3 regions of the Pseudomonas flexibilis genome follow, and region 1 is predicted to be linked to each of the others. Evidence: predicted binding sites of a transcription regulator. Region 1 holds the regulator's gene; each other region holds the start of a gene.
The links. The regulator FliA, encoded in region 1, starts transcription of late flagellar genes. The targets are predictions, from matches to a motif close to CTAAAGTTTNNNNNNNNNNNGCCGNTAA.
Positions count from the first base shown of each region.

Region 2: the regulator FliA is predicted to act here: its motif matches at 1,676-1,703, upstream of PT85_RS10730 (methyl-accepting chemotaxis protein).
Region 3: the regulator FliA is predicted to act here: its motif matches at 2,283-2,310, upstream of PT85_RS18645 (methyl-accepting chemotaxis protein).

Region 1 covers NZ_JTAK01000002.1:355,458-365,716, reverse strand. Annotated here, with positions in the region: gene PT85_RS05490 (chemotaxis protein CheW) at 1-1,010, opposite strand, end outside; gene PT85_RS05485 (ParA family protein) at 1,080-1,865, opposite strand; gene motD (flagellar motor protein MotD) at 1,890-2,768, opposite strand; gene PT85_RS05475 (flagellar motor protein) at 2,778-3,518, opposite strand; gene PT85_RS05470 (protein-glutamate methylesterase/protein-glutamine glutaminase) at 3,518-4,615, opposite strand; gene PT85_RS05465 (chemotaxis protein CheA) at 4,659-6,821, opposite strand; gene PT85_RS05460 (protein phosphatase CheZ) at 6,832-7,620, opposite strand; gene PT85_RS05455 (chemotaxis response regulator CheY) at 7,640-8,014, opposite strand; gene fliA (RNA polymerase sigma factor FliA) at 8,107-8,847, opposite strand; gene fleN (flagellar synthesis regulator FleN) at 8,844-9,677, opposite strand; gene flhF (flagellar biosynthesis protein FlhF) at 9,768-10,259, opposite strand, start outside.
Region 2 covers NZ_JTAK01000004.1:337,196-347,454, forward strand. Annotated here, with positions in the region: gene PT85_RS10715 (TetR/AcrR family transcriptional regulator) at 1-534, shown strand, start outside; gene PT85_RS10720 (phasin family protein) at 594-1,136, opposite strand; gene PT85_RS10725 (phasin family protein) at 1,150-1,551, opposite strand; gene PT85_RS10730 (methyl-accepting chemotaxis protein) at 1,759-3,690, shown strand; gene PT85_RS10735 (polyhydroxyalkanoic acid system family protein) at 3,732-4,007, opposite strand; gene ubiE (bifunctional demethylmenaquinone methyltransferase/2-methoxy-6-polyprenyl-1,4-benzoquinol methylase UbiE) at 4,140-4,907, shown strand; gene PT85_RS10745 (ubiquinone biosynthesis accessory factor UbiJ) at 4,907-5,521, shown strand; gene ubiB (ubiquinone biosynthesis regulatory protein kinase UbiB) at 5,518-7,128, shown strand; gene hisI (phosphoribosyl-AMP cyclohydrolase) at 7,146-7,607, shown strand; gene PT85_RS10760 (phosphoribosyl-ATP diphosphatase) at 7,600-7,932, shown strand; gene tatA (twin-arginine translocase TatA/TatE family subunit) at 7,955-8,218, shown strand; gene tatB (Sec-independent protein translocase protein TatB) at 8,239-8,634, shown strand; gene tatC (twin-arginine translocase subunit TatC) at 8,631-9,446, shown strand; gene PT85_RS10780 (16S rRNA (uracil(1498)-N(3))-methyltransferase) at 9,443-10,156, shown strand.
Region 3 covers NZ_JTAK01000004.1:7,004-17,262, forward strand. Annotated here, with positions in the region: gene PT85_RS09305 (TatD family hydrolase) at 1-129, shown strand, start outside; gene PT85_RS18645 (methyl-accepting chemotaxis protein) at 180-2,189, opposite strand; gene ampE (regulatory signaling modulator protein AmpE) at 2,339-3,175, opposite strand; gene ampD (1,6-anhydro-N-acetylmuramyl-L-alanine amidase AmpD) at 3,172-3,735, opposite strand; gene PT85_RS09325 (acetyl-CoA hydrolase/transferase family protein) at 3,880-5,364, opposite strand; gene PT85_RS09330 (M90 family metallopeptidase) at 5,829-6,647, shown strand; gene ppa (inorganic diphosphatase) at 6,726-7,253, shown strand; gene PT85_RS09340 (TIGR04211 family SH3 domain-containing protein) at 7,737-8,387, shown strand; gene PT85_RS09345 (ABC transporter substrate-binding protein) at 8,555-9,484, shown strand; gene PT85_RS09350 (EAL domain-containing protein) at 9,478-10,259, shown strand, end outside.

The DNA.
Region 1 (10,259 bases):
GTGCGCAGGCTGCGCCACTTGACCTGGTCCGGGTGCAGGTGGATGGAACGGTCCACCTTGTGCACCGCCAGTCCCCAGTCGAAGCCCTGGATGGTGATGACGAACGACAGGTTATCGCGAAACTCGTCGCGATAGCGTTCTGGCATCACCCAGCGCGCGGTATCGATCACCTTGATGTTGCCGCTGTGGGTCTTGAGCATGCCCAGGAACCAGTCCGGCTGCCCGAACAGCGGGGTCAGCGTCTGGCCTTCCAGCGAATGGATGGTGCCCAGGCAGACCAGCGGCACCGCCAGGGTCAGCCCGGCCACGTCGAACAGCAGGCACTCGAAACGCTGCTCACCCCACTCGGGACGGCCAGCCACCACCTTCGGTGGCAGCGGGGGCACCGCGGCTGCAACGACAGGCTCGGCGAGCGGTGCCTGGACCTTCGCCTCGGCTGGCTGCACACGCGGCGGAGCCACCGGCGCAGCGACCTCAGCAACAGGCGCGGACACCACGGGTGCCGCAACCACCGGGACCTCGACCACTGGCGGCGCGACAGGCGCTTCAACCACAGGCTGCGCAACGACCGGGCTTTCGGCCACTGGCGACGCAACCACCGGCACCTCGACCGCCGGCAGCGCGACAGGCGCTTCGACCTGCGGGGCCGCAACCACCGGTGCCTCGACCCTGGCGGGGGCTTCGACCACAGGCACCGCGACCGGCGCCAGCGGCTCCGGCTCGCTCGGCGTGCTCACGGCGACTGGCGCGGCAGGCACCGGCGCATCGATCACCGCCACGGGGGCCTCGACCAGTTTGATGTCGGTCAGTTTGATGGTCGGCAATACCAGCGGTCGCGGTTCCAGTACCTGCGGCTCGGCCACCGGCCTGGCGCTGGCAGGCACCGCCTGCGGGCGCAAGAAATCCTCGGCACGTACCGGCCGGTCATCAGTCGCCTCTTGCAACAGCTCGTCCAGATAGGACTGCAGGGCCTGCTGCGGTCCGATCCGAGGGGCGTCCTGGGTGCTCATATCCTGCATCCGTAAGTCTTTCCTCTGAATGCTATCGGCCGACAGGGGCGACAGCTTGATAGCCGGGCGTCACGCCGGCTGTCCCGGCTGGCGTGCCAGCAGGGATTTCAGCAAGGCCCGATAGGCGATCACGCCGCGACAGCCGGGATCGAACTGCGACGGCACCAGACCGGCGCGACTGGCATCGCGCAGCCTCCCGTCGGTGGGGATATAAGCCGGCCAGATGTGCTCCTTGTGGCGGTCGCGCAGCAATTTGAGCGTCGACAGCGAGGCCTGCGAGCGGCGATCGAACAGGGTCGGCACGATCAGGTAGGGCAGCGCCTGGCGGCGCGAGCGGTTGATCATGGTCAGGGTGTGAACCATGCGCTCCAGGCCCTGCACGGCGAGAAACTCGGTCTGCACCGGCACCACCAACTGCTGGCAGGCCGCCAGGGCGTTGACCATCAACACCCCGAGCAGCGGCGGGCTGTCGATCAGCACGTGGTCGAAATCGTTCCACAGTTGCGCCAGCGTCTTGGAAATCACCAGCCCCAGGCCGCTCTTCCCGGGCGTCTGGCGCTCCAGAGTGGCCAGCGCGGTGCTGGCCGGCAGCAGGGCGATGCGCGGATGACTGGTCTTCTGCAGCAGCTGTGCGGCGAGCCCATCGGGCACCTGGCCGCCATGCTGGAACAGCTCGAAGCCGGTGCGTTCGAGGTTGTCGGGGTTGTAGCCGAAATAGCTGGTCATCGAGCCATGGGGGTCGAGGTCAACGATCAGTACCCGCTTGCCGACGTCGGCCAGCAGGCCGGCCAGGGCCACGCTCGTGGTGGTCTTGCCGACCCCGCCCTTCTGATTGGCTACTGCCCAGATTTTCATCAACTGCTCCTTCTCGTCCGCGACTCAGCGCGGACCACTACCGGCCATCAATGCCGGCGTTTTGACAGCACCTTCGATCCGGGCGTCAGTGTGCGGCGCCAGTGCAGATTGCGTGCCAGTGACCGCCTGGCGATTTTCCACACGGGTGCTCCCGCTGCGCCGGGTTTCCAGGAAGCGCGACACCACCAGCACCACGCGACGGTTCTTGGCACGCCCGTCGGGCGTGGCGTTGTCGGCCACCGGGTGATACTCGCCGTAACCGACGGCGGCCAGGCGTCCGGGCGCCACGCCGTCCATGTTCAGCATGCGCACGATGCTGGCGGCACGGGCGGCGGACAATTCCCAGTTGGTGGGATAGAGCGGCGTGCTGATCGGCAGGTTGTCGGTGAATCCCTCGACCTGCACCGGATTGTCGAAGGGCGCCAGAATCCTGGCGATCTTCTCGATGATGTCGAACGCGTGGTCGTTGGGGATGGCGTCGCCGCTGGGGAACAGCAGGCTGGACTTGAGTTCGATCTCCACCCAGGACTCGGTGCCGCGCACGATCAGCTGTCCTTCGGCGATCAAGCCGGCGAAGGCCTGCTCGATGTTGCGGGTGATCTGCGCCAGCGGGTCGCCGTCTTCCATGGGCATGGGCCCGCCGTCATCTTCCATGCTGAGGTCGTAGTCGCGGGTGCGCGGGCGCTCCTGGCCAACCGGGATCGGTTTGATCGCCTTCTCGTTCTGGTTGAAGATGCCCACCAGGGTGTCGGCCAGGACCTTGTACTTGCCCTCGTTGATCGACGAGGTGGCATACATCACCACGAAGAAGGCGAACATCAGGGTCATGAAGTCCGCAAAGGACACCAGCCAGCGGTCATGGCTGGGCTCGGTGTCCTGCTGTCGGCTACGGCGTAGACGCATGGCTGGGCCCTACACCAGGAAGCCTTTGAGCTTGTGTTCGATGGAACGCGGGTTTTCGCCTTCGGCGATGGACAGCACGCCTTCGATGAGCATCTCGCGATAACGGGTCTGCACCCGGATCACTGCCTTGAGCTTGTTGGCCAGCGGCAGCAGCAGCAGGTTGGCGAAGGCCACACCGTAGATGGTGGCGACGAAGGCCACGGCGATACCGGTACCCAGCTGGGAGGGATCTGTCAGGTTGCCCATCACCTGGATCAGGCCGAGCACCGCGCCAATGATGCCGATGGTCGGCGAATAGCCACCCATCGCCTCGTACACCTTGGCGGCCTGCAAGTCGCGCTCCTCGTGGCTGTACATCTCCACTTCCAGGATGGTGCGGATGTTCTCGCTCTCCACGCCATCGGCCAGCAGCTGCATGGCCTTGCGGGCATAGGGGTCGGGCTCGCGCTCGGCCATCGGCTCCAGGCCGAGCAGGCCTTCCTTGCGCGCCACCAGGCTCCATCGGGTGACCTTCTCGATGCCCTCCTCCATGCGGATCGCCGGCGGGAAGAACACCCAATGCGCCACCGCCACCGCCCGCTTGAGCGTCTGCAGCGGCGTCTGCAGCAGGCAGGCGGCCAGCGTGCCACCAATGACGATCAACGCGGCCGGCGCGTTGAGCAGCACCGCAAGGCTGCCGCCCTCCAGGAAGTTGCCGCCCAGGATGGCGATAAACGCCAGCAGAATGCCGATCAGGCTCAAGACATCCATTACTGGCAAGCCTCGCTCAGGTGACGTCCGATCTCGTCCAGGTCGTAGATGCCGTCGGCAAGGTTGGCCTTGGCTACCGCCATGGGCATGCCGTAGATGACGCTGCTCGCCTCATCCTGGGCCCACACCTGGCTGCCGGCCTGCTTGAGCATGCGCGCGCCTTCGCGGCCGTCGGCACCCATGCCGGTCAACACCACGGCCAGCACCTTGTCGCCGTAGGCCTTGGCGGCCGAGCCGAAGGTGACGTCCACGCAGGGCTTGTAGTTCAGGCGGTCATCGCCGGGCAGGATCTTCACCACGCCGCGGCCGTCCACCATCATCTGTTTGCCGCCGGGCGCCAGCAGGGCCAGGCCCGGGCGCAGCAGGTCGCCGTCCTCGGCTTCCTTGACGCGGATCTTGCACAGCTTGTCCAGGCGCTCGGCAAAGGCGCCGGTGAAGGCTGCCGGCATGTGCTGGATCAGCACCAGCGGCGCCGGGAAGCTGGCCGGCAGCTGGGTGAGCACGCGCTGCAACGCCACCGGACCGCCGGTCGAGGTGCCGATCGCTACCAGCTTGTAGGCCTTGCGCTTGGGGGCCGGCCAGCGCTCGCTCACGCTCGGCGCCGGCTCCGCCTCGGCGGGCGCTGCGCCGCGCAGCGGTCGACGCGCGGGGGTGGCAGGCGCCACAGCCGCCGCAGACGACACCGCCGGCCCGCGCCGACTGCTGCGTGCGATGGTCAGCACCTTCTCGCAGAGCAGCGCCTTGACCTTCTCGATGTTGCGCGAGATGTCCTCGAAATTCTTCGGCAGGTAATCCACTGCGCCGGCGTCCAGCGCATCCAGGGTGACCCGGGCGCCCTCGTGGGTCAGCGAGGAGAACATCAGTACCGGGGTCGGACAGCGGCGCATGATCTCGCGCACGGCGGTGATGCCGTTCATCAACGGCATCTCGTAATCCATCGTGATGACATCGGGCTTGAGGGCCAGCGTCTTGTCGATCGCCTCCTGGCCATTGTTGGCCGTGCCCACCACCTCGATCTGGGGGTTGGAGCCCAGGATTTCCGTCAGCCTGCGCCGAAAGAATCCCGAGTCGTCCACCACCAGGACTTTAATTGCCATAACTACTCCTAAACGAACCGGCCCCAGCGGGGCCGGTTCGGCATCAGCCGCGTCGCGCGTAGTGTTTGAGCATGCTGGGCACATCGAGAATCAGCGCGATGCTGCCGTCGCTGGTGATGCTGGCGCCCGCCAGTCCCGGCGTGCCTTGCAGCATCTTGCCCAGCGGCTTGATGACCACTTCCTCCTGGCCCACCAGCTGGTCGACGACGAAGCCGATCTGCTGGTTGCCGATGGCGATGATCACCACGTGGCCTTCCTTCTGTACCGCGTTGCGGAAGCCGGGCACCAGCCACTGCTTGAGGTAGAAGAGCGGCAGCGCCTTGTCGCGGACGATGATCACCTCCTGGCCGTCCACCACGTTGGTGTGCGACAGATCCAGGTGGAAGATTTCCTTGACGTTGACCAGCGGGAAGGCGAACGCCTGGTCGTCGAGCATGACCATCAGCGTCGGCATGATCGCCAGGGTCAGCGGCACCTTGATGACGATGCGCGAGCCCTTGCCGGGCGTGGAATCGACGAACACCGTGCCGTTGAGCTGGGCGATGCGCGTCTTCACCACGTCCATGCCCACCCCGCGGCCGGACACGTCGGAAATTTCCTTCTTGGTGGAGAAGCCCGGCGCGAAGATCAGGTTGTAGCACTCGGTATCGCTCAGGCGATCGGCGGCGTCCTTGTCGAGCATGCCCTTTTCCACCGCCTTGGCGCGCAGGATGTTGGCATCCATGCCCTTGCCGTCGTCGGTGATCAGCAACAGGATGTGGTCGCCTTCCTGCTCGGCGGACAGCACCACCTTGCCGGTGCGCGGCTTGCCGGCGGCCAGGCGCTCCTCGGGCATCTCGATGCCGTGGTCCACCGCGTTGCGCACCAGGTGGACCAGCGGGTCGGCCAACGCCTCGACCAGGTTCTTGTCGAGGTCGGTCTCCTCACCCACCAGCTCCAGGTTGATTTCCTTCTTGAGCTGGCGCGACAGGTCGCGGACCTGGCGCGGGAAGCGGCCGAAGACCTTCTTGATCGGCTGCATGCGGGTTTTCATGACCGAGGTCTGCAGGTCGCCCGTGACCACATCGAGGCTGGAAACGGCCTTGGCCAGTTCCTCGTCACCGCTGTTCAAGCCCAGGCGCACCAGGCGGTTACGCACCAGCACCAGTTCGCCGACCATGTTCATGATTTCGTCCAGCCGCGCGGTATCCACGCGCACGGTGGTTTCCGACTCGATGGCCGCGGGTGCCTTGGCCGGCGCGGCAGCGGCAGGCCTGGCGGCCGGCGCGCTTTCCGTGGGTACGGCGGCGGGTGGCTTGACCGCCGCCGACTGAGGCGCCGGCGCGGCGGCCTTGGGCGGCTCGCTGGCGACCTGCTCGGGCTTGAACTGGCCCTTGCCGTGCAGCTGGTCGAGCAGCGCCTCGAACTCGTCGTCGGTGATGTCGTCGCCAGCGGCCGTCTTACCGGCTGCTGGCGCCTGCTCCTGGCCTGCCAGAACGTCAGGCTTGAACTGACCCTTGCCATGCAGCTGGTCGAGCAGGTTCTCGAATTCGGATTCGGTGATGCTGTCACCGGCGGCGGCATCGCTGGCCGGCAACGTCTCGGGCTTGAACTGGCCCTTGCCGTGCAGTTGGTCGAGGAGGTTCTCGAACTCGGCGTCGGTGATCTCGTCGCCAGCGGACTCGCCGCCGTCAGCCGCCGTTTCGGGGCCACCAATGGCGTCCAGCAGGCTTTCGAACTCGGCGTCGGTCAGGTCCTGTTCCTTTTCCGTCGCCACGGGACCGGGTGCGGGCGCGGCAGGCACCGGGGTCGGTGCAACGGGCGCGGCGGGCGCGGCGGCCGGATCGGCCAGGCGGTGCAGCGCTTCGAGCAGCTCCGGGCTGGCCGGCGTGAGCTCGCTGCCTTCACGCACCTGGGCGAACATGCCGTTGATGGCGTCCAGGCCCTGCAGCACCACGTCCATCAGCTCGGCGTCGACCAGGCGCACGCCCTTGCGCAGCATGTCGAAGACGTTTTCCGAGCTGTGGCAGCATTCCACCAGCTCGTTCAGCTGCAGGAAGCCCGCGCCGCCCTTGACGGTGTGAAAGCCGCGGAAGATCGCGTTGAGCAGATCCATGTCATCCGGACGGCTCTCCAACTCCACCAGCTGTTCGGACAACTGTTCGAGAATCTCGCCGGCTTCTACCAGGAAATCCTGAAGGATCTCATCATCGGCATCGACGCCCATTACGTGCCCCTTAAAACCCTAGACTGGAAAGCAGATCGTCCACGTCGTCCTGATTGCTGACGACATCTTCCCGTTTATCGGCATGGATCTGCGGACCTTCACCCTGCGAGGGTTGTTTCTGTTGATCGAGCTCCGCCCGCAGCTGGGCATGGTCGTGCTGGATGCCCGCGAAGTTGTCCACCTGGCTGGCCATCAGCATCAGTTCGACCAGATCGCGCTCGACCTCGGTGACCAGATTGGTGACCCGCTTGATGACCTGGCCGGTGAGGTCCTGATAGTCCTGCGCCAGCATGATCTCGTTCAGCTGCGCGCCGACCTTCTCGCTTTCGCGTTCGCTGCGGACAAAGAACTGCTCGACCCGCTTGACCAGCTGGCGAAAGCCTTCGGCATCCATCTCGCGACGCATGAAGCGCTGCCAATCGGTACGCAACTCGCGGGCGTCGTCGTTCAGCCGACTGATCACCGGCGCGGTGGCCTCGACCAGGTCCATGGTGCGATTGGCCGCGCGCTCGGTCATCGACACAACGTAGTTCAGGCGCTCGGTGGCATCGGCGATCTCCGACATCTCCCGCGACTCGGGGAAATTCGGGTCGATATGGAAGCTGACGATCGCGGTGTGCAACTTGCGCGTCAGCCGCCCCACGGCCTGGTACAGGCCACGGTCACGCACCTTGTTCAGCTCGTTGATGATCTGCACGGCATCGCCGAAGTCGCGTTGCTCAAGGCTGCGAATCAGCTCCCGTGCATTGTCCATCAGGCTCGCTTCGAGCTCGCCCCTTGGATCTGTGTGCTGCTCCATCATGCCCCCAAGGCGCTGTTCAGCCGCTGACGCGTTCGAAGATCTTCTCGATCTTGTCCTTCAGTCCCTGGGCGGTGAACGGCTTGACCACATAGCCGTTCACACCGGCCTGGGCTGCCTCGATGATCTGGTCGCGCTTGGCTTCAGCGGTCACCATCAGCACCGGCAGGTGCTTCAGGCGCTCATCGGCACGCACCGCGCGCAGCAGGTCGATGCCATTCATGCCCGGCATGTTCCAGTCAGTCACCAGGAAGTCGAAGTTGCCGCTCTGCAGCATCGGCAGGGCGGTGAGGCCGTCGTCAGCTTCGGTGGTGTTGGTGAAGCCCAGGTCACGGAGCAGGTTCTTGATGATCCGCCTCATCGTCGAGAAATCGTCCACGATGAGAATCTTCATGTTTTTGTCCAACGGTCGACCTCCATACAGTCCAAAAACGCAGCCGGGTCATCCCGACTGCGTCCCCTTCTTCAGAAAACCGGCAAGCCCTGTCAGCGAGCCCGCCATTCGCCCAGCCGGGCCCGCAAACGGGCGGCGCACTGGCTGTGCAACTGGCTGACGCGGGATTCGCTGACCCCCAGTACCTCACCGATTTCCTTGAGATTCAGTTCTTCGTCGTAATACAGCGACAGCACCAGGCGCTCGCGCTCCGGAAGGTTGGCGATCGCTTCGCTCAGCGCATTCTGGAAGCGCTGGTCCTCGTGCTCGCGCGAAGGGCTCGGGTGGGAGTGCTCGATATCTTCCAGCGCACCGCCGCCCTCGCCCTCCTGCAACAGGTCATCGAAACTGAACAGGCGACTCCCCAGGGTGTCGTTGAGGATCGCGTAATACTCTTCGAGACTTAACTGGAGTTCGGCAGCAACCTCGTGATCTTTAGCGTCGCGGCCGGTTCTGGCCTCCACCACGCGGATGGCGTCGCTGACCATGCGGCTGTTGCGATGCACCGAACGCGGCGCCCAGTCACCCTTGCGCACCTCGTCGAGCATGGCGCCACGGATGCGGATGCCGGCATACGTCTCGAAACTGGCACCCTTGCCCGAATCGTATTTCTTCGCCGCCTCCAGCAGACCGATCATGCCGGCCTGCATCAGATCCTCGACCTGCACGCTGGCCGGCAGGCGGCCGAGCAGGTGGTAGGCGATCCGCTTGACCAGCGGCGCGTAGCGCTCGATCAGCTGGTACTGGGAGTCACGGGACTGGGCATGGCTGTACATGTGAACGGGTGAGCTCATGCGGAAGAACCTGTTGTGGGCCTGTTCACCAGACGCTCGACGAAAAACTCCAGGTGGCCGCGCGGATTGGCCGGCAACGGCCAGCTGTCCACCTTCTGGGCGACCGCGCGGTAGGCCTGCGCACACTTGGAACGCGGGTAGGCCTCGTACACGGCGCGCTGTTTCTGCACGGATTTGCGCACCAGCTCGTCGGCGGGAATCGCCCCCACGTATTGCAGCGCCACGTCGAGGAAGCGCTCGGTGACCTTGGTCAGCTTGGCGTAGAGGTTGCGGCCTTCCTCGGGGGTGTGCGTCATGTTGGCCAGCACGCGGAAGCGGCTCAGGCCGTAGTCGCGGTTGAGCAGTTTCACCAGGGCATAGGCGTCGGTGATCGAGGTGGGCTCGTCGGTGACCACCAGCAATACTTCCTGGGCCGCACGCACGAAGCTGATCACGCCGTCGCCGATACCGGCGGCGGTGTCGATGATCAGTACGTCAATGCTGTCGCTGATGTCGCTGAACGCCTGGATCAGCCCGGCATGTTGCTGACTGGTCAGGCGCACCATGTTGGCCGCGCCCGAGGAGGCCGGCACGATGCGGATACCGCCGGGCCCCTGCAAGATGACGTCGCGCAGTTCGCACTCGCCCTCGATCACGTCGGCCAGGTTGCGTTTGGGCGTCAGGCCCAGCATCACGTCGACGTTGGCCAGGCCAAGGTCGGCGTCCAGCAGCATCACCCGGCGGCCGAGGTCGGCCAGGGCCAGCGCCAGGTTGACCGAGACGCTGGTCTTCCCAACACCACCCTTGCCGCCGGTCACGGCGATCACCTGTACGGGGTGCAAGCTACCCATGTTCTCTCCACTGATTCGCCAGTCTGGCCTGCTGTCCTTGTTCGCGCCGCGGCGCGAAGGGTCTGGCTAGCCAGCCGCTTCCCCTGATTCTTATCCGACGCGACGCGCCGTGGTGTTGTTGTATAGGCCGGCGAACATGTCGGCCATCAGATCCTCGCTGGGATCTTCGGACATCTGCATGCGCACGGCACGGCTCACCAGCTGGTGGCTGCGCGGCGTATGCAGATCGTCGGGAATGCGCGGCCCGTCGGCCAGGTAGGCCAGGGGCAGCTTCTCGCTGACCAGCACGCCGAGGATCTCGCCCAGGCTCAGTGCTTCGTCAAGCTTGGTGATCACGCAGCCAGCCAGGCCGCAGCGCTTGTAACTCTGATAGGTGGCACGCAACACCTGTTCCTGGCTGGTGGCCGCCAGCACCAGATAATTGCGGGCGTTCAGATCAGCGGCGGCCAGCGCGTCGAGCTGCTGGCGCAGGGCCGGATCGGCGGTCGGTAGGCCGGCGGTGTCGATCAGCACCAGACGCTTCTTCCTCAGCGGCTCCAGGGCCTCGATCAACGATTCGCCGGGCTCCACCTGGGTGACCGG
Region 2 (10,259 bases), on a different contig from region 1:
ATCGCCACCGAGCTGGGCATCAGCCCAGGCAATCTCTATTACCACTTTCGCGGCAAGGAGCCCCTGGTGCTGGCGCTGTTCGAGCGCTTCCGCCAGGAGCTGGCGCCACTGCTGCAGCCGCCGCCGAACGATGCACGGCTGGCCATCGAGGATTACTGGCTGTTCCTGCAGCTGCTGGTGGAGCGCCTGGAAGCCTATCGCTTCCTGTTCCAGGACCTGGCCAACCTGGCCGAGCGCCAACCCACCCTGGCCCGCGGGGTACGGGCCTGGCTGGCACAGCTCAAGCACTGCCTGGCCAGCCTGCTCGCCCAGTTGCAGGGGCAGGCACGCCTGCAGGGCGAGCCTTCTGTGATCAGCGAGCTGGTGGAGCAGATCACCCTGACCCTGCTGTTTGCTCTGGACTACCAGCGCATCCTGGGGCGCCGGGCCGACATCGAACAGGTGGTCTATCAGCTGATGATGCTGGTCTCGCCGCACCTGTCGGACGCGTCGCGCCAGGACACGGCCAGTCTGGCGCGGCGCTATCGAGGGTAACGGCCAGCGGTTGGCACTGGAAGCGAAACGCCCCGCGCAGGCGGGGCGTTCAGGCCTCCTTATTGCGAGGCGGTTTCCGGCGTTTCGGCCTGCGGCGCTTCGACCACAGCCTTGGGCTTGCGCGCACGCGGCTTGCTCTCGCCGCTGCGCGCGGGCCTGCTGGCCCGGGTTGCCTTCTTCGGCGCCTCGTCCGCCGGCCTGGCGGGCTCGTCCTGCACCAGCCGCAACGCGCTCAGCCGGTCCAGCTGACGATTCAGGGCCTCGATCTTGTCGTCCAGGGCCAGGATTTCGTGGCGGCTCGGTACCCCCAGGCGCGTGATCGCGCTGTTCAGGCGCTTGTCGAACGCCTCCTCCAGCGCATTCCACTTGCCCAGCGCCTTGTCCCTGGCCTCGGCAACCCGGCTGCGTGCGCCGTTCTTCACCGCCTCGACCTCGTCGCGGACCATTTGCTCGGTTCTTTCGCCTTCGCGCACCAGCGACTCGAACAGCTTGCTGCCGTCTTCGCCGATTTTCGCGTAGGCGCCCAGACCGGCTAGCCAGATCTGCCGCGAATACTTCTCGACATCCTCGCTCCAGCCGCTCTGCTTGCGTTTGTCAGCCATGATGGCCTCCTTGTTACGGCTTGGCCGTACGCACCAGCATTTCATTCAGACCGTCGAGCTTGTCCGACAGCGCCTCGATATCGGCGCGGCTCGGTACGCCGGCCCGCTTGAGCACACGGCCCACGCGCGCACCGACCCGCTCCTCGACCTTTTCCAGTCGCGAGTCGACCCGGCGACGGACCGACTTGAACCGGTCGGTGGCCTGCTCGAGCTTCTCGCTGACCAGTTGCTTGCCCTGGGTCTCGGCTTCTTCGCCACTGCGTACCAGCTCGCGGAAGTAGCTCAGGCCCTGGCGACCCAGGCTGGCGTAGACACCGATGCCGGCCAGCCACAGCTGGCGAGCGGAATAGCGGACACCCTCCAGCACCGGGCGGGCGGCTTCTTCATTCACTTTCTTCAATGCTGTCTTGACCATGTTGCACCTCTCCACTGGTGGGTAAGAACACGCCCGTTTCGCTGGGCTCGTGGTGCACGCTAGTCGGCAGGATTAGAAATCTCATACTAGAAGCGACAAAAACGGATAGCGGTGAGTCATGCGTCTCCAGTTTCGCGTCCGCTGGACGAAACAGGCGGGTCACCCCCGCCGCAGAGCGAGGGGGAGTAACCCGAGACAGGAGTCCTCATGTCCCTTTTCCATCGCCTGCTGGCGAACCTGCCCATGACCCGCAAGCTCGGCCTCGGCTTCGGCTTCGCGATCCTCTTCACCCTGCTGGGCAACCTGTATGGATTGCGCAGCCTGGACCAGCTGATCGACGGCAGCCTGTTGCAGAACCGTCTGGCTGAGGCGGCTCGCCTGGCGGAAACCATTCCGCCGCTGCAGCTGCGCTTCGACAAGGATGCCCACCCCCGCCACGCCGAGCAGCTTGCCGCACTGGAAGGGGGCATTGCCGAACTGCTGCGCGGCGCGCGTCAGGATGACCCGCGCATCCACCGCGAGATCGACGCCAACCTGCAGCGTCTGGCCGCCATCCGCACCGCGTTCGATGCCCTGATCGAGGCCCGCGCGTCGCGCGAGCAGAGCCGCCAGGTAATGATCGGCAACGGCAACAAGGCCATGGCCGCGCTGACCGCACTGGAGGAACAGATCGACGCCGCGCTGCAGGCCAACCCCACGGACACCGCCCTGCATCGCCAGAACCGCGCGCTGGGCGACCTGGTCAAGCGTGTGCTGGAAACCCGCTACCTGGTCCGCGGCTTCGTGTTCCAGCACACCGACGCCTCCTTCGAGCTGGCCATTCCGGGCTTCCAGCGCGCCCTGGACCAGGCGGCGACCCTGCGCCAGCTGCTGCCTGCGCGGCAGGTCCCCTACCTGGACGAGCTCAGCCAGTACCTCACCCTGTATCGCCAGGGCATCGAATCCTTCAAGGACGGCCTGGCGCAAACCGCCGCCGCCCACGCCGCCCTGCTGGAACACCAGAGCGAGTCGGTGCGCGCCATCGGCGAGCTGAACGCGCAGGTTCGCGAGCGCATGGAGGCGCAACTGTCCCTGGCCTTCCAGGTCACCCTCGGCCTGATGCTGCTGGCCATCCTGCTCGGCACCGTGGCGGCCGTGGTGATCGCCCGCCAGGTGACCGAGCCGCTGCGCAAGACCCTGGAGTTCGCCCAGCGCATCACCAGCGGCGACCTGCGCGCCGACCTGGTCAGCGACCGCCACGACGAGCTCGGCTTGCTGCAGCGGGCCATGCACCAGATGCGCGAAAGCCTGCGTGAACTGATCGGCAGCATCGACGGCAGCGTCACCCGCATCGCCAGCTCCGCCGAGGAACTGTCGGCGATCAGCGCACAGACCAGCAGCGGCGTGCAGCATCAGAAGGCGGAGACCGAGCAGGTCGCCACCGCCATCAACGAGATGGCCGCCACGGTGCAGGAGGTGGCCCGCAACGCGGCCAGCGCCGCCGCCTCCAGCAACCAGGCCGAACAGCAGGCGCACGCCGGTCAGCGTGTGGTGGCCGCCGCGCTCGAGCAGATCGAGCGCATGGCCGCACAAGCCAGCCGCTCGGCCGAAGCCATGCAGCGCCTGCGGCACGACAGCCAGGCCATCGGAAGCGTGCTGGATGTGATCAAGAACGTCGCCGAGCAGACCAACCTGCTGGCGCTCAACGCAGCGATCGAAGCGGCGCGTGCCGGCGAAGCCGGACGCGGTTTCGCAGTGGTCGCCGATGAGGTGCGCGGCCTGGCCCAGCGCACCCAGCAGTCGACCCGGGAGATCGAGCAACTGATCGCCAGCCTGCAGGAGGCTGCCCAGCACGCGGGACAGTCGATGGACGAGAACCGCACCCTGAGCGAGGACACCGTGACCCTCGCCCGTGACGTCGGGCAAGCCTTGCGCGACATCACCGCACAGGTGTCGCAGCTCCAGGACATGAGCCAGCAGATCGCGGCGGCGGCCGAGGAGCAGAGCGCGGTCGCCGAGGAGATCAACCGCAGCGTGACGCAGGTGCAGGACATTTCACAGCAGACTGCCTCGGCCAGCGAGCAGGCCGCCACCTCGACGGTGGAACTGGCGCGCCTGGGCGGCGACCTGCGCCAGCTGACCCAGCGCTTCCGGCTGTAGCCTGGCCGTTGCGGCAGCGCCGGCCTGGCTCTCGCGCAGCGTCAGGCCAGCTCGCGGTCCAGGGCCGACTCGATCTCGCTCTGCAGTGGCCCGCGCATCGCCGACAGCAGCAGCCCGAGGCTCAGTTCAATGCGCACCGCGCGTTCATCGATGGCGATGTGACCCTTCACCCCGCTGCGCTCGACATCCAGCCGGTCGCCGCGCCACTGGCAGCGCAGCTGATACTCGCGCGCCAGGCGCGCGGCCAGCGCCTCGACCTTGTCGCGCACGGCCTCGCGGCCAAGCTGGTGGGATCGTTCGACACGAATGGTGGCCATCGCATACTCCGGGGTCGGGCAAAAAAACGCGCCAATATACTCCAGTTCGCCACGCCGGGTTGCTGATCGCATACATGGTCGGCTCCGGCGCCAGCGGTTAGAATGCCCGCCACTTTTCATCAGGTGACCGACATGAACGATTCCCGCAAGCCCGAGGCCGAACCGACCACCCACTTCGGTTATCAGACCGTGCCCGAGAGCGAGAAGGCGAAGAAGGTCGCCGAGGTGTTCCACTCCGTGGCCGCCAAGTACGACCTGATGAACGACCTGATGTCCGGCGGCGTGCATCGCCTGTGGAAGCGTTTCACCATCGAGCTGTCCGGCGCGCGCCCGGGCAACCGCGTGCTGGATATCGCCGGCGGCACGGGCGACCTGACCCGTCAGTTCTCGCGCATCGTCGGCCCAACCGGCGAAGTCGTGCTGGCCGACATCAACGCCTCGATGCTCATGGTCGGCCGCGACAAGCTGCTGGACAGCGGCGTGGCCGGTAACGTCAGCTTCGTGCAGGCCGATGCCGAGGCGCTGCCCTTCCCGGACAACTACTTCGATGTGGTGACCATCGCCTTCGGCCTGCGCAACGTCACCCACAAGGACGCCGCCATCCGCTCCATGCTGCGGGTGCTCAAGCCGGGCGGCCGCCTGCTGGTGCTGGAGTTCTCCAAGCCCACCAACCCGCTGTTCGGCAAGGTCTACGACCTGTATTCCTTCACCGCCCTGCCGCTGTTCGGCAAGCTGATCACCCAGGATTCCGAGAGCTACCGCTACCTGGCCGAATCGATCCGCATGCACCCCGATCAGGAAACCCTCAAGGGCATGATGCAGGAGGCCGGTTTCGAGCGGGTCACCTACCACAACATGACCGGCGGCATCGTCGCCCTGCACCGCGGCATCAAGCCCTGATGCTGAGCACCGCCCTGCTCGCCGCCGTCGAGCGCGGCCTGAATCCGCTGCTGGCGCTGGATGCCGTGGCGCTGACCCGGCTGGCGCGCCTGGAAGGCAAGGTGCTGGCCATCGACTGCCCGGCGCCGACGCTGCGGATCCACCTGCTGCCCGGTGCCAACGGCCTGCGCCTGGCCAGCCACTGGGAAGCACCCGCCGACTGCACCCTGCGCGCTCCAGCCAGCGAGCTGCTGCGCCTGGCCGTGAGTCGCGACAAGGTCGCCGTGCTGCACGGCCCGCAGGTGGAGCTGGACGGTGACGCCAGCGCACTCACCGAGCTGGCGGACATCCTGCAATCCCTGGAACTGGACTGGGAGTACCAGCTCGGCCGCTGGGTCGGCCCGCTGGGGGCTGCCCTGCTGGGCGGCCGCCTGCGCAGCGCCGCCGGCTGGGCCGGCGACAGCCTGGGCAGCCTGCGCCAGGACCTGGCCGACTACCTGACCGAGGAAGCCCGCAGCCTGGTGGGCAACCGCGAGGCGGAGGCCCGCTTCGCCGAACTCGACCAGATGAAAATGGCCATCGACCGTCTTGAGGCCCGGGTCGAACGCCTGAGCCGAGGAAACCGGACTTCATGAAGCTGTTCGCCGCCCTGCGCCGCCTGCTGCGCATCCTGCTGGTCGTCATCCGCTATCGCCTCGACGACCTGCTGTACGCCCTGCCGCTGCCCTGGTGGCTGGCCGCTACCCGCTACGCCTTGCCCTGGCGCTGGCTGCCGCGCCGGCGCAGCGACTTCTCGCGCGGTGCGCGGCTGCGCCTGGCGCTGCAGGACCTGGGCCCGGTGTTCATAAAGTTCGGGCAGATTCTCTCCACCCGCCGCGACCTGCTGCCCGAGGACATCGCCGACGAACTGGCGCTGCTGCAGGACCAGGTGCCGCCGTTCGAGCCGGCCAGGGCCGTGGCGCTGATCGAGGAACAGTTGGGCGCGCCCATTGCCAAGGTGTTCGCCAGCTTCGAGCAGCAGCCGCTGGCCTCGGCCTCGGTCGCCCAGGTGCACGCCGCGCGCCTGCACAGCGGCGAAGACGTGGTGGTCAAGGTGATCCGCCCGGGGCTGCGGCCGATCATCGCCCAGGACCTGGCCTGGCTGTTCCTGCTCGCACGTATCGCCGAAGGCGTGTCCAGCGAGGCGCGCCGACTGCACCCGGTGGAAGTGGTCAGCGACTACGAGAAGGTCATCTACGACGAGCTCGACCTGCTGCGCGAAGCGGCCAACGCCAGCCAGCTCAAGCGCAACTTCGAAGGCTCGCCGCTGATCTACGTGCCGCAGATCCACTGGGACTACTGCCGGCCCAAGGTGCTGGTCATGGAGCGCATCTACGGCGTGCCGGTGACCGACATCGCCGCCCTGCGCGCGCAGAACACCGACATGAAGCTGCTGGCCGAACGCGGCGTGGAGATTTTCTTCACCCAGGTGTTCCGCGACAGCTTCTTCCACGCCGACATGCACCCGGGCAACATCTTCGTCAGCACCCGTCAGCCGCGCAATCCGCAGTACATCGCCATCGACTGCGGCATCGTCGGCAGCCTGACCCCAGAGGACCAGGACTACCTGGCACGCAACCTGGTGGCCTTCTTCAAGCGCGACTACCGCAAGGTGGCGCAGTTGCACATCGACTCCGGCTGGGTGCCGGCCGACACCAAGGTGAACGAGTTCGAGGCGGCGATCCGCACCGTGTGCGAGCCGATCTTTGAGAAGCCGCTCAAGGACATTTCCTTCGGCCAGCTGCTGCTGCGCCTGTTCCAGACCGCCCGGCGCTTCAACATGGAAATCCAGCCGCAGCTGGTGCTGCTGCAGAAGACCTTGCTGAACATCGAGGGCCTCGGCCGCCAGCTGTACCCTGACCTGGACCTGTGGACCACCGCCAAGCCGTTCCTGGAGCGCTGGATGCGCGAGCGCATGAGCCCGCTGAACCTGGCCATGCAGGCCAAGTCGCAGCTCGAACAGCTGCCGCACCTGGCCAACATGACCCGCGACCTGCTGGAGCGCCTGTCGCGCCCGCACCTGAACGATCCGCCCGAGCCCTGGCGGCGTCGCGACAGCTGGGTGCTGCGCCTGACCGGCGCCGCATTGTTGGTAGGTGGCGCGCTTTTTGCTGTAGCTAACAGCCAGACCCTGGACAACCTGGAGGCCTGGCCGATCTGGCTGATGGCGACCGCCGGCCTTTATCTGATCATCCGCCGATAGCCAGCAGCGCGCTGGCGGTGGCACACTCAACACCCGGTCGGACCACCGGCCTCACCGAAAGCAGTAGCGAACACGCAATGACCGATTGGCTGGAAGAGATCAACTGGAACGACGACGGCCTGGTGCCGGCGATCGCCCAGGACCACACGACGGGCCGCATCCTGATGATGGCCTGGATGAACCGCGAATCCCTGCGCCTGAGCGTCCAGGAAGGTCGTGCCATCTACTGGTCCCGGTCGCGCGGCAAGCTGTGGCGCAAGGGTGAGGAATCGGGTCACGTGCAGAAGCTGCACGAGCTGCGCCTAGACTGCGACGCCGACGTGCTCGTTCTTCAGGTGGAGCAGCTGGGCGGCATCGCCTGCCACACCGGCCGGGAAAGCTGCTTCTACCGCGTCTATCGCGACGGCGCCTGGCACACGGTGGACGCCCAGTTGAAGAACCCCGACGCCATCTATCACAAGGCACACAGCCATGAGTGACACCCTGAACCGTCTGGCCGAGGTGCTGGAGTCGCGCAAGAACGCGGCGCCTGACAGCTCCTATGTGGCCAGCCTGTACCACAAGGGCCTGAACAAGATTCTGGAAAAGGTCGGCGAGGAGTCGGTGGAAACCATCCTGGCCGCCAAGGACGCCGCGCAGAGTGGCGACTGCAGCGATGTGATCTACGAGACCGCCGACCTGTGGTTCCACAGCCTGGTGATGCTTGCCGCCCTCGGCCAGCACCCGCAGGCGGTACTCGACGAACTGGAGCGCCGTTTCGGCCTCTCCGGGCACGCGGAAAAGGCCGCGCGCCCGCAATCCTGACATTCACTTGGGAGATTCCATCATGGGATTCGGCGGCATCAGCATCTGGCAACTGCTCATCATCCTGCTCATCGTCGTCATGCTGTTCGGCACCAAGCGCCTGAAGAGCCTCGGTTCCGACCTGGGTGACGCGATCAAGGGCTTCCGCAAATCGGTGGGCGCTGACGAAGAAAAGGCCAGCGAAGAGCAGAAGCACAACCAGCAGGTTCCGAACCAGCAGGCACAACAGGGCACCGTCATCAATGGCGAAGCCCGCAAGGTCGAAGACCCGGTCAAGAAAGACTAAGCCCCAGCCAAGGTCCGCTCATGTTCGATATCGGCTTCAGCGAACTGCTACTGGTCGGCCTTGTGGCCCTGCTGGTGCTCGGCCCCGAGCGCCTGCCGGGAGCCGCGCGCACTGCCGGGCTGTGGATCGGGCGTATCAAGCGCAGCTTCCTGTCCATCAAGACGGAAGTGGAGCGTGAGATCGGCGCCGACGAGATTCGTCGCCAGCTGCATAACGAGAACATTCTCGATATGGAGCGCAAGATGAAGGAAAACCTGGGCCTGCAACCGGCGGACAAGCCTGCCGACACGCCTGCGGCGCCCGCCGCCGAGGCGACGGCAGCCGCTGGGCCCCAGCCGACCCCGGTGGCGCCCACCGAGCCGGCGCCGACCGGCACCTCCGCCTCCACCACCCCGGACAAACCGCAGCAATCATGAGTACGCGCCAACCCGGCGACCAGGAAATGCCGCTGGTCTCGCACCTCACCGAACTGCGCACGCGCCTGCTGCGCTGCGTGATCGCCGTGCTGGTGATCTTCGTCAGCCTGTTCTACTTCGCCCAGGACATCTACGCGCTGGTGGCCGCGCCGCTGCGCGCCTACCTGCCTGAGGGCGCGACGATGATCGCCACCGGGGTGGCCTCGCCGTTCCTCACGCCGTTCAAGCTGACCCTGGTGGTGTCGCTGTTCCTGGGCATGCCGGTGGTGCTGCAACAGGCCTGGGGCTTCATCGCGCCGGGCCTGTATACCCACGAGAAACGCATCGCCGTGCCGCTGCTGGTGTCCAGCATCCTGCTGTTCTACGCCGGCATGGCCTTCGCCTACTTCGTGGTGTTCCCGATCATGTTCGGCTTCTTCGCCAGCGTGACCCCGGAAGGGGTGGCGATGATGACCGACATCGGCCAGTACCTGGATTTCGTGCTCACGCTGTTCTTCGCCTTCGGCGTGGCCTTCGAGATTCCCATCGCCACCTTCCTGCTCATCTGGGTCGGCATCGTCGACGTGGCGACCCTGCGCAAGAGCCGGCCGCACGTGGTGGTCGGCTGCTTCGCGGTGGGCATGCTGCTCACGCCACCGGACGTGTTCTCGCAGACCCTGCTGGCCGTGCCGATGTGGCTGCTGTTTGAAGTGGGCGTGTTCTTCGGCGCAATGGTCCGTCGCCAGAAGGAGCAGGCCGAAGAGGCCAGCGAAACCTCGACCGAGGTCGAAACGACCGAGCACAACGATCAGCCACCCAGCGCCCAGCCGTGAACCTGCTGCTGCTCGAAGAGGCCGACTTCATTGCCGCCGACCGTGTGATCCTGCGCGATCGGCGGCTGGTCCATCTGCATGAAGTCCACCGCGCCGACGAAGGCGACAGCCTGCGCGTCGGCCGCCTGGCGGGCCTGATGGGCAAAGGTCGCATCCTGCGTCTTGGTCCGCAGGAAGCCGAGCTGCAGGTGACCTTCGACCAGCCGCCGCCACCCAAGCTGCCCATCACCCTGCTGCTCGCCCTGCCCCGCCCGAAGATGCTCAAGCGCACCCTCCAGACCGTGGCCACCCTGGGCGTGGCGCGGCTGGTGTTGCTCAACAGCTACCGGGTGGAGAAAAGCTTCTGGCAGACGCCATTCCTGGAGCCTGCGGCGATCCGCGAACAGCTGATCCTAGGCCTGGAACAGGCCCGCGACACCGTATTGCCCGAAGTCAGCATCGAAAAGCGCTTCAAGCCGTTCGTGGAAGACCGCCTGCCAGCCCTGGCGGACCGCACCCTCGGCCTGGTCGGCCACCCCGGCGACTTCCCCGCCTGCCCGCGCGGCCTGCCCCTGGATCAGCCGGTAACCCTGGCCATCGGCCCGGAAGGCGGCTGGATTCCCTACGAGGTGGACAAGCTGCGCGAGGCCGGCCTGCAGCCGGTGCAGCTGGGCGAACGCATCCTGCGCGTGGAAACCGCCGTCACCGCGCTGCTGGCGCGGCTGTATTAGCGCGGCGCCTGACCGCCAGGGATGTAGGGTGGATCGCGCTTCATCGATCCACCGAGCGGGGCCACGGTGGATGTGAAATACGACATCCACCCTACGCAGCCGC
Region 3 (10,259 bases), on a different contig from region 1:
CAGCGCAACAGCCCGGAATTCCTGCCGGCCCTCTGCACGGAGCTGGCGAAGCTCATGGGCGTAGAGCCCGAGGCACTGGCCGAGGCCGGCTATCGCAACAGCTGCCGGCTGTTTGGCTGGTCCGCGTAGGGCGGCGTTGCCCACCCTACGCGGCGACCCCGCGCATACGGTTCGCCCGTTCACACCTTGAACGTACCGATCAGCTGCCGCAGCCGGGCCACCGAACCCGACAGTTCGCGGCTGGCCTGTTCGGCCTGCGATGCGCCTTCGGAGGTACGCTCGCCGGCCTGGCTGATCTGCACGATGTTCTGGTCGATGTCATGCGCCACGGCAGTCTGTTGCTCGACGGCGGCGGCAATCTGCTGGTTCTGGTCGACGATGGCGCTGACCGCGGCAAGGATGTTCTCCAGGGCCTGCTGCACTGCATCGGAGTGTCCTGCGGTGGCATCCGCCTGACTATGGCTGGCGTGCATGCCGTCGACGGCCGCGTTCACGCCTTCGCGCAGGCGGACGATCATCTGTTCGATTTCCGCCGTGGACTGCTGGGTGCGTTGCGCCAGGCTGCGCACCTCGTCGGCGACCACCGCGAAGCCACGCCCCTGCTCACCGGCGCGGGCCGCCTCGATGGCGGCGTTAAGCGCCAGCAGGTTGGTCTGTTCGGCCACACCCTTGATCACGTCCAGCACCTGACCGATGGCCTGGCTGTCGGCGGCCAGCCGGTTGATGCTCGCCACCGCACGATCGAGGCCTGCAGCCAGCTGCTGAATCTCCTGCACCTGCTTGCCCACCAGTTCGCGCCCGGCATGACTCTCCCGGTTGACGCCCTGGGCGTTGCTCACCGCCGTGGCGGCGCTGCGCGCCACCTCCTGGGCGGTGGCGGACATTTCGTTCATCGCCGTGGCGACCTGGTCGATACGCTCGCGCTGCTCGCGCACCGCCTGGCTGCTCTGGCTGGAGATCTGCTCGACGCGCTGCGCCTGTCCCTCCACCTCGGCGGCGGTCTGCGCGACGCGCTCGATCAGCGAACGCACCTGGGCCACGCTGGTGCTGAAGTCCTGACCCAGCTCAGCCAGCTCGTCGCGGCTGGCGGCCTGGAAGGCGACGGTCATGTCGCCGGCCGCCACCTGCTGCATGACCCCGCGCAGGGCCTGCAGGGTCTGGCGGATCGACAGATAGAAAGCACCGTACAGGTAGGCGATCAACAGCAGGGCGCCGAGCATGGCGGCCAGCAGGCCGAACATGCGAATGCGCTGCGCATCCAGGCGCTCGGCCAGGCGCTGGTCCAGCCGCTGCAGGCTGGCGTCCTCCAGCGCGTGGGTATGCGCCAACAGGCGGCCCATCCCGTCGAAGAACTCGGGCCAGGGTGTGCTGAGGCTGTCGGACATCACCACCTCATCCTCCAGCCGGACGGCCAGCTCCCCGAGGCTTTTCAGGCTGGCGTCCGCGTGGGACGCCAGCACGCCTTGACGCACGGGCTCCAGCTGCAGGGCGTAGGCACCCTGGAGCTTTTCCAGGGCGACCAGCAATTCGTCCAGGCGCATGCTGTCATTGGAATGCAGTACGCCTTGACCCAGCGCCGCCGCGCCAATGGCGCGCAACTGCCCCAGCAGCCCGGTGACTTCAGCGGTGTCGCGACTGAGCAGCTCGATGCGCTGGCGCACATCCGTCTCGGCGTCCTGCCCCAGACCGCTGTCGTTGACGATTCGGTTGATGAACACCTGGGCGGCCGTGTACAGGCGCTCGGCGTTTTCCGCCTTGTTGTGCTGGGACGGCTCGTCCGCCACGGCTTGCAACTGGCTCGCCAGGGCGCTGCGTTCCTGGTCCAGCACTGCCCGCACCGCGGGCGGGAACATGTTGGAGGGTAGCGCCTGCAGCTGTTGGCGCAGCCGCTGCTGCAGCTCGCTGATGCGGCTGTCGAGCAGCGCCTTGTCATGCTGCGGCTCGGTGGCGCGGATCGCCAGGAGGCCCTTGAAATCCTCGAGGCCGCGGCGGGCTTCGAGCGCGGCATCCAGCAGCACCAGGCTGTTGCGGGCCAGCTCGGTCTGCCCGTACTGCACGTAGGCATCGCGCAGCAGGTAGAAACTGGTGACGAGAATAGGCAGGAAGAACACGACACTGATCAGCCCGAACTTCATGCCGAAGCCAAGCCGGTCCATCAGCCGCATGGCTGGATACAGCAGCGCCTTCATGAGAGATCCCTCTTATTCTTATTAGCAGGGCTTGCCACGCAGACCTTGCACGCGACCCGTCGTCGCGATGGCAAACTGCCTCATCTATAAACGATATCGACTCCAGGGTGGGTAACTAAAGGTAAACGGCGGCGAGCCCGTCGCAGAACTCAGACCAGCAGGATCCACAGGGCAAATACCGCGTACCAGAGCACCGCGGTGCGCACCAGCAGCTGCCAGAGCGCATCCAGGCTTTCTGCGCCGGCCTCGCCCCGCGGGGCGCCCTGGCATTCGCCGGCGGCACGCAGCGCCGCGCCCACCAGCCGCTCGGCGGGCAGATGCCAGTTCAGCAACTCCGGCAGCAGCACCCGGTTGACCGCCACGAAGTTGCCCACCAGCCCCATGCTGGCCGCCAGGGCGCGAGCCGGCAGCCAGTCCAGCGCATGACGAAGCTGGCCGGCCAGCTCGCGCAGGACCTGTGCCGAGGCCTGCGCCTCGATCAGGGCCAGCAGCCGATACGCCAGCGCGGCCAGCGGGCCGAGCAGCGCGTACCAAAAGATGACGGCGAAGAAGGTCTCGTGGGCCTGCCAGCCCAGCCGTTCCTGTACCGCCGGCAGCAGTTCGTCGGGGCCCTCGGCACGCACCTGCAGGTCGCGCTCGGCAGCCAGCGAGGCGGTTTCCAGCTCCTCGCGCCGCCAGGCATCCCGGAACGCGCCCAGCGCGGCCTGCACATCGCTGCGGCCCAGGCTGTACAGCAGCACCAGCAGGTGGACCGGCAAGGCCAGCCAGCCGTAGACAACCGGCTGCAGCAGCCAGAGCAACACGGCCAGCACCAGCAGCGGCGGCAGCAGCAGTGCCAGCAACAGCAGCCAGGGGTGCTGCGCCAGACCCGGCCGGCGTTCCACCCGACTCAACAGGCGCAGCCAGGGTCCGTCCTGCTGCACGCGACGGCGCCAGCCAGAAAATTTTTCGATCCAGAGCACCAGCAACAGAACGATGAAATTCATACCCAGGTTCCTCGTACTTCCAGGGCGGCGCGCAGGCGCGCCCAGTCGAAGGCGGGGCCGGGATCGGTCTTGCGTCCCGGCGCGATGTCGCAGTGCCCGCAGATGCGCTCGACGGTAATGGCCGGCCAGGCCTGTCGCAAGCGCTCGGTCAGCTCGATGAGCGCCTGGTACTGGTGATCCGTGTACGGCTGTTCATCGGTACCTTCCAGCTCGATGCCCAGGGAGAAATCGTTGCAGTTGTCGCGCCCCTGGAACTGCGACACACCGGCGTGCCAGGCACGGTCCAGGCAGGACACGAACTGGGTGACTGCGCCATCGCGCTCGATCAGGAAATGCGCGGAGACCTGCAAGTGGCAGATCTCCGCGAAGTAGGGATGTTCATCGACCACCAGCTGATTGCCGAAGAACGCCTGCACCTTGCCGGTGCCGAACTGCCCGGGCGGCAGGCTGATGTTATGGATCACCAACAGGGAAACTTCCCCGTGCGGACGCTGGTTGTAGTTGGGCGAGGGGCAGTGGCGAATCCCGCTGACCCATCCGGTAGACGTATCCACGCGCATAACGACTCCTGCTGCAGCGCCCCACTGTAGGCGCTCGGCTCGCTCAGGCCAAGCCCGGCGGCCGGCGGGTGCCGGTTCGCCAGTCACCCTAACGAAAAAGGCCCCGATGATCACTCATCGGGGCCTTCGCCGTGCGGTGCGCGCTTACAGCATCGAGCCGGTTTCTTCCAGCTGGATGTGCCACTCCAGCGCTTCGCGCAGGATGTGCGGGGTCTGACCGCCCTTGGCGCAGGCGCGCTCGAAGTAGTTGTTCAGCTTGTCGCGGTAGCTGGGGTGCACGCAGTTGTCGATGATCACGCGGGCGCGCTCGCGCGGCGCCAGGCCACGCAGGTCAGCCAGGCCCTGTTCGGTCACCACGATGTCCACGTCATGTTCGGTGTGGTCGACGTGGGAAACCATCGGTACCACGGAGGAGATCTTGCCGTCCTTCGCGGTGGACTTGGTGACGAAGATGGCCAGTGCGTGGCGGGCGAAGTCGCCCGAACCGCCGATGCCGTTCATCATCTTGGTGCCGCCCACATGGGTGGAGTTGACGTTGCCGTAGATGTCGAACTCCAGCGGGGTGTTGATGCCGATGATGCCGATGCGACGGACGATTTCCGGATGGTTGGAGATTTCCTGCGGACGCAGCACCAGCTTGTCCTTGTACTTCTCCATGTTGCCGAACACGCGGTCGTTGCAGCGCTCGGACAGGGTGATGGAGCAGCCCGAGGCGAACTTCATCTTGCCGGCATCGATCAGCTCGATGGTGCAGTCCTGCAGCACTTCGGAGTACATCACCAGGTCCTCGAAGGGGGAGTCCTTCAGGCCGGTCAGCACGGCGTTGGCAATGTTGCCGATACCGGCCTGCAGCGGACCGAGGTTGCGCGGCAGGTTGCCGGCTTCGACTTCGTTCTCGAGGAACTTGATCAGGTGGCTGGCAATAGCGGCGGTTTCTTCGTCCGGCGGGGTGACGGTCGAGTAGGAGTCCGGCTGGTTGGTGACCACGATGGCGGCGATCTTCGCTGGGTCGACCGGGATGGCGGTGGTGCCGATGCGGTCGTCGACCTTCAGCAGCGGAATCGGCTGACGGTTCGGGCGATAGGTCGGGATGTAGACGTCGTGCAGGCCTTCCAGGTTCGGGTTGTGTGCCAGGTTCAGCTCGACGATGACCTTGTCGGCGAACAGCGCGAAGCTGGCGGAGTTGCCCAGCGAGGTGGTCGGCACGATGTGCCCCTGCTCGGTGATGGCAACGGCTTCGATGATGGCGACTTCCGGCTTCTTCAGCTGCTTGTTGCGCATCATCTCCACGGTGTGGGACAGGTGCTGGTCGAAGAACATCACCTCGCCGGCGTTGATCGCCTTGCGCAGGGTGGCATCGGCCTGGAACGGCGAGCGACGGGCCAGCAGGCCGGCTTCGGTCATGATCTTGTCCAGATCGTTACCCAGGCTGGCGCCGGTGAAGAGGTTGATCTTCATCGGGGTCTTCTTGGCGCGCTCGGCCAGCGCCATGGGCACCGCCTTGGCTTCGCCGGCACGGGTGAATCCGCTCATACCGACTGTCATGCCGTCCTGAATCAAGGCAGCAGCCTGCTCGGCGCTCATGACTTTGCTGTGAAGAGAAGACAGGCGGATGCGATCGGTATGCATGTGCGGACTCTCTGGCTACCGGGGTGGAATTGAGGCGGCATTCTAACGACTGAGCAAAAAATGCACCTACGACGTAAGTCGAATACAAGGCGCAGCGGCTTTGCTATCCCTCGTCAGTCGCCGAGCGACCGCGTAGAACGCGCGTTCCAGAGCGATTCGGATGCCGACGAGGGGCGGCATGACCGTTCGGCGGATTCTTTCAAACAGCTGTTCGAAGGTATCGATTGACCCGCCGGTCACAGCTGTTACCCTTGCGCCGCTCTCGCCGGCAGGTTCGGTCAGGTACCCGTCCGGGGGAGTACGCCAAGGCTCACGAGGCTGCGCGCGTCCCCGATCCGCCGGTGCCTATACCGGACTCCCGAGCAGGCTCTGCAACGGCTATCGGCCGGCAGAGCCGGGCTCCCCTTGCCGTCACCGCGCCGCTTGCTTAAGGTGGCCCTCCCATTACGCCGCCCTCCGCTCCCATGTGGTCATTTCGCGCCTGGCGCCGTCGCCGCCTGCTAGCCCGCCACCCTCTCGATCACCAACTGTGGCAACAGGTGCTCGACAGCCTGCCGATCCTCGACGGCCTGAACGATGCCGAGCGCCGGTTGCTTGGCGAACGCTGCATCCTCTTCCTGCACGCCAAGCACCTGACCGCCCTGCCGGGCGTGCAGATGGACGCCTTCGCGCGCCTGCGCCTGGCCGCACAGGCGCAACTGCCGCTGCTGAACCTCCCCGACCTGGACTGGTACCAGGGCTTCCATGAGCTGGTGCTGTACCCGGACGACTTTGTCAGCCCGCAGAAGTACCGGGACGCCAGCGGCGTCGAACATATATATGAAGAGGCGCGCAGTGGCGAAGCCTGGCACCGCGGCCCGGTGATCCTCGCCTGGCCCGGCGTGCAGGAAAGCGGCGGCTGGGACGCCTACAACCTGGTCATCCACGAGCTGGCCCACAAGCTGGACATGCTCAACGGCGACGCCAACGGCATGCCACCCCTGCACGGCGACATGCGCCTGGCCGACTGGGCCAGCGCCCTGCAGTCCGCCTATGACGCCATGAACGCCACCCTGGATGCCAATCCGCACGCGCACACCCCGATCGATCCCTACGCGGCGGAAAACCCGGCCGAGTTCTTCGCCGTCACCAGCGAATACTTCTTTACCGCGCCGGACCTCCTGCACGAGGCCTTCCCGGAGGTCTACCGGCAACTGAGTCTGTTCTACCGCCAGGACCCGCTGACCCGGCTGCGTACGCTGCAGAGACGACATCCCGACTATCAGGAACCCGCCTCTCGATAGCGCGCGTCGGTGATTGCCCCTATAATCCCGCCACTTTTTTCGCCCCCGGCCACCTCGGCCGAACACGGAGCCGCCTTCATGAGCTACAGCAACCTGCCCGCCGGCAAAGACCTGCCGAACGACATCTATGTCGCCATCGAGATTCCGGCCAACCACGCGCCGATCAAGTACGAAATCGATCACGACACCGACTGCCTGTTCGTCGACCGTTTCATGGCCACCCCGATGTTCTACCCGGCCAACTACGGTTTCATCCCGCACACCCTGGCCGACGACGGCGATCCCCTGGACGTGCTGGTGGTGACGCCGTATCCGGTCGCTCCGGGATCCGTCATCCGCTGCCGTCCGGTCGGCGTGCTGAACATGACCGACGAAGCGGGCGGTGACGCCAAGCTGATCGCCGTCCCGCACGACAAGCTGACCCAGCTGTACAAGGACGTGAAGGAATACACCGACCTGCCCCCGCTGCTGATCGAGCAGATCAAGCACTTCTTCGAGAACTACAAGGATCTGGAGAAGGGCAAGTGGGTCAAGGTTGAAGGCTGGGAAGGCGCCGATGCCGCCCGCGCCGCCATCATCAAGGCTGCCGAGGCTTACCAGAAGTAAGTCGGAGCACCAACGGAAAGCCGGCCCACGAGGCCGGCTTTTTTATGCCTGTGAAATCGAAATACAGTCGGCATTTCTTTGCCAATAAAAAACCCGCCGAAGCGGGTTCTTTTATTGGCCATCCGACATCCTGTCGGGTGACGTCCTGTCCTGGCCATCTTCCTTGATCCGAGCACATCCTGTGCTGCAGCGAGGTCTATTCTGCGCGACAGGGCGGCAGCCCCATAGAGTGATACGCAGCGCGCGCTTGTAAGCCTTTTGCCATAGCGAGCCGGAAAAAGGTGATGCCGTGCGCACCATGCTCGACCAAAGCCCAATCCCTGCTCGGGAACTTTTCCGGTTTCCTGCGTTCCCAGCCACTCGTCGCTCCCGGGACACCATGGTCTACTCGCAGCGCCATTGAAGCCGGGTAGACTAACCGCCCTTTTCGTCGGTCCGTTCGTCGGGCTTTCCGTTTCCTCAACATGTGAAGTTCGTATGTACATGTCCCGTCATCCTTCCGCCCGCTCCCTCTCCTTTTCGCGCCGCGCCCTGGGTGGCGTGTTCGGCCTGCTGGCGCTGGGCGTCGTGTCCCAGGTGCAGGCCGCTCCGGCCGACCGCTGGGTCAACGACAGCCTGAATACCTTCGTGCGCAGCGGTCCCACCGATGGCTATCGCATTGTTGGCGCCCTGAAGTCCGGCCAGAAGGTCACCTTGCTCACCACGCAGGGCACCTACAGCCAGATTCGTACCGATTCCGGCGAGACCGTGTGGATTCCCAGCCGCGACCTGCAGGACAGCCCCAGCCAATTCGAGCGCCTGCCTGCGCTGGAGCAGGAAGTGACCGACCTGCGCGAGCGCCTGGGCGGCATCGAGAACACCTGGAAGACCCGCGTGCAGGGCATGCAGGAAACCCTGGACTCCCGCAAGGCATTGATCGACGAGCTGGAAGCGCAGCGCAAGGCACTCAGCGCGGAGCTGGCCCAGGCCCAGGCGGACCTGCGCACCGCCCGTGAGCGCCTGGGCGATGAAAAGAACCAGCTGCTGATGGACTACATGGTGTACGGCGGCGGTATCGCCGGTGCCGGTCTGCTGCTCGGCCTGGTGCTACCGGCCCTGACCCGCGGCCGTAAACGCAACGATCGCTGGTTCTGAAAGCTTGCGGCGCAACGCCGCAGCCTGGCAGGGCTCACCTGCGAAGTGGCGCCCGTTAGAATGGGTTCTGCCACTTCGCCAGCAGGTCGTTGAGGTGGGAAACGCTTTCGCCATGATGGCACTTGGCTATAGGCTATGACCTGAAGTCAGCGGAACGGAATTTCGCTATGCGTCGCCTCTGTCTCCTCGTCCTCCTCTGCAGCGCTCTGTTCGGGTGCAGCGACAACACCGATGACCTGCGCATCGGCAGTAATCGCTGGCTGGGTTACGGCCCCCTGTACGTCGCCGACGACCTGCGCTGGCTGGAACCCTCGGGTTTCCGGCTGCTGGAATATCCGAGCTCCAGCGGGGTGCTGCGCGCCTTTCGCAACGGCCTGCTCGACGCGGCCATGCTCACCGTGGACGAAACCCTGCGCTTAATGGCCAACGGCCACGACCTGGAAATCCTGCTGATCACGGATATTTCCGCGGGCGCCGATGTGCTCTACGGCATGCCGCCGCTGCGCGAACCGGCCGACCTGCGCGACAAGCGCGTCGGCGTGGAGGACTCGGCCCTGGGCGCCTTCTTCCTGGCCCGGATGCTCGACCGCGCCGGGCTGCGTCACGATCAGTTGCACGTGGTCAGCCTGCCCGTGCAGGAACATCGCAGCGCGATGCAGGAAGGGACGCTCGACGCGGTCATCACCTTTGCCTCGGAAGGGCCCGCCTTGCAGGCGCTCGGCGCCCGACGCCTGATGGACAGCCGTGACCTACCCAACGAGATCATCGACGTGCTGGTGGTCGACCGCACGCGCGTCAGCCCGCAAGCGCGTCGCCGTCTGCAGGCCCTCTGGCACGAAAGCCTGGCGCGCTGGCGCCAATCCCCCGATTACATTGATGGTGTACTGATGCGCCGCCTGGGCCTGGACGAAGAAGCCCTGCGCCTGACCCGCGAGGGCCTGCTGATGGGCGATCTGGCCCTTAACCGGCAGTTCTACGAAAGCGGCCAGCTGCTCAAGAGTCTGCACTGGACCCACGACTACCAACTGGAACGCGCCCTCTTGGCCGGCCCACTGGACTACCAACGCCTGCTCGACTGCGGGGTGTCCGCATGCTGACCCGCTTGTCGCTGCGCAAATCCCTGCCCCTGTTGCTGGGGCTGTTCGCCGGTCTCTACATCCTGCTGATGATCGGCCTGCACCTGCCGCGTACCGCGCGCCTGGCCGAGGAAGACCTCAAGCGCTACACCGAGCAGATCCTCATCCTGGTGCAGAGCAGCGCCAGCGATCACCTGCGCCAACGCCGCACCGACGAGTTGCAGAGCGTGCTGGCGGACCTCGGCAGCCTGCCCGGGGTGCGCTGGGCCATGGTCATCGACGACCGCCAACGGGTGATCGCCGCCAGTCGCCTGGGCCTGGATCCCGGCGAACAGCTGGGCGATGCAGGCACGCTGCAGACCCTGCTCGGCGGCGACCGCTCGCGATGGCAGCCGCTGCAGGAGCGTCGTTATCTGGCCAGCTATCCACTGGTTCACACCTATGCGCAGGGGCAGTTGCTGCGCAACAACCTGCTGGTCAGCCTCGACTACGAACAGCATCTCGACCAGCGCCGCTCCAACGCCTGGATGTCCCTGACCCAGACCCTAGGTCTGTTGCTGCTACTCGGCCTGCTGCTCAACCTTTTATACGGCCGCCTGGTGACCCGCCGGCTGGGCGTCATCAGCACGGCCGTGCAGCGCTACGCCAGTGGCGACAGCAACGCCCAGGCCAGCGTTGGCGGGCGCGACGAGATCAGCCGCCTGGCCGAGAACTTCAATCAGATGATCCAGCAGCTCGGCGAAAACCAGACTGCCTTGCGCGACAGTGAGCAACTGCTGCGCAATCTGGTCAGCGC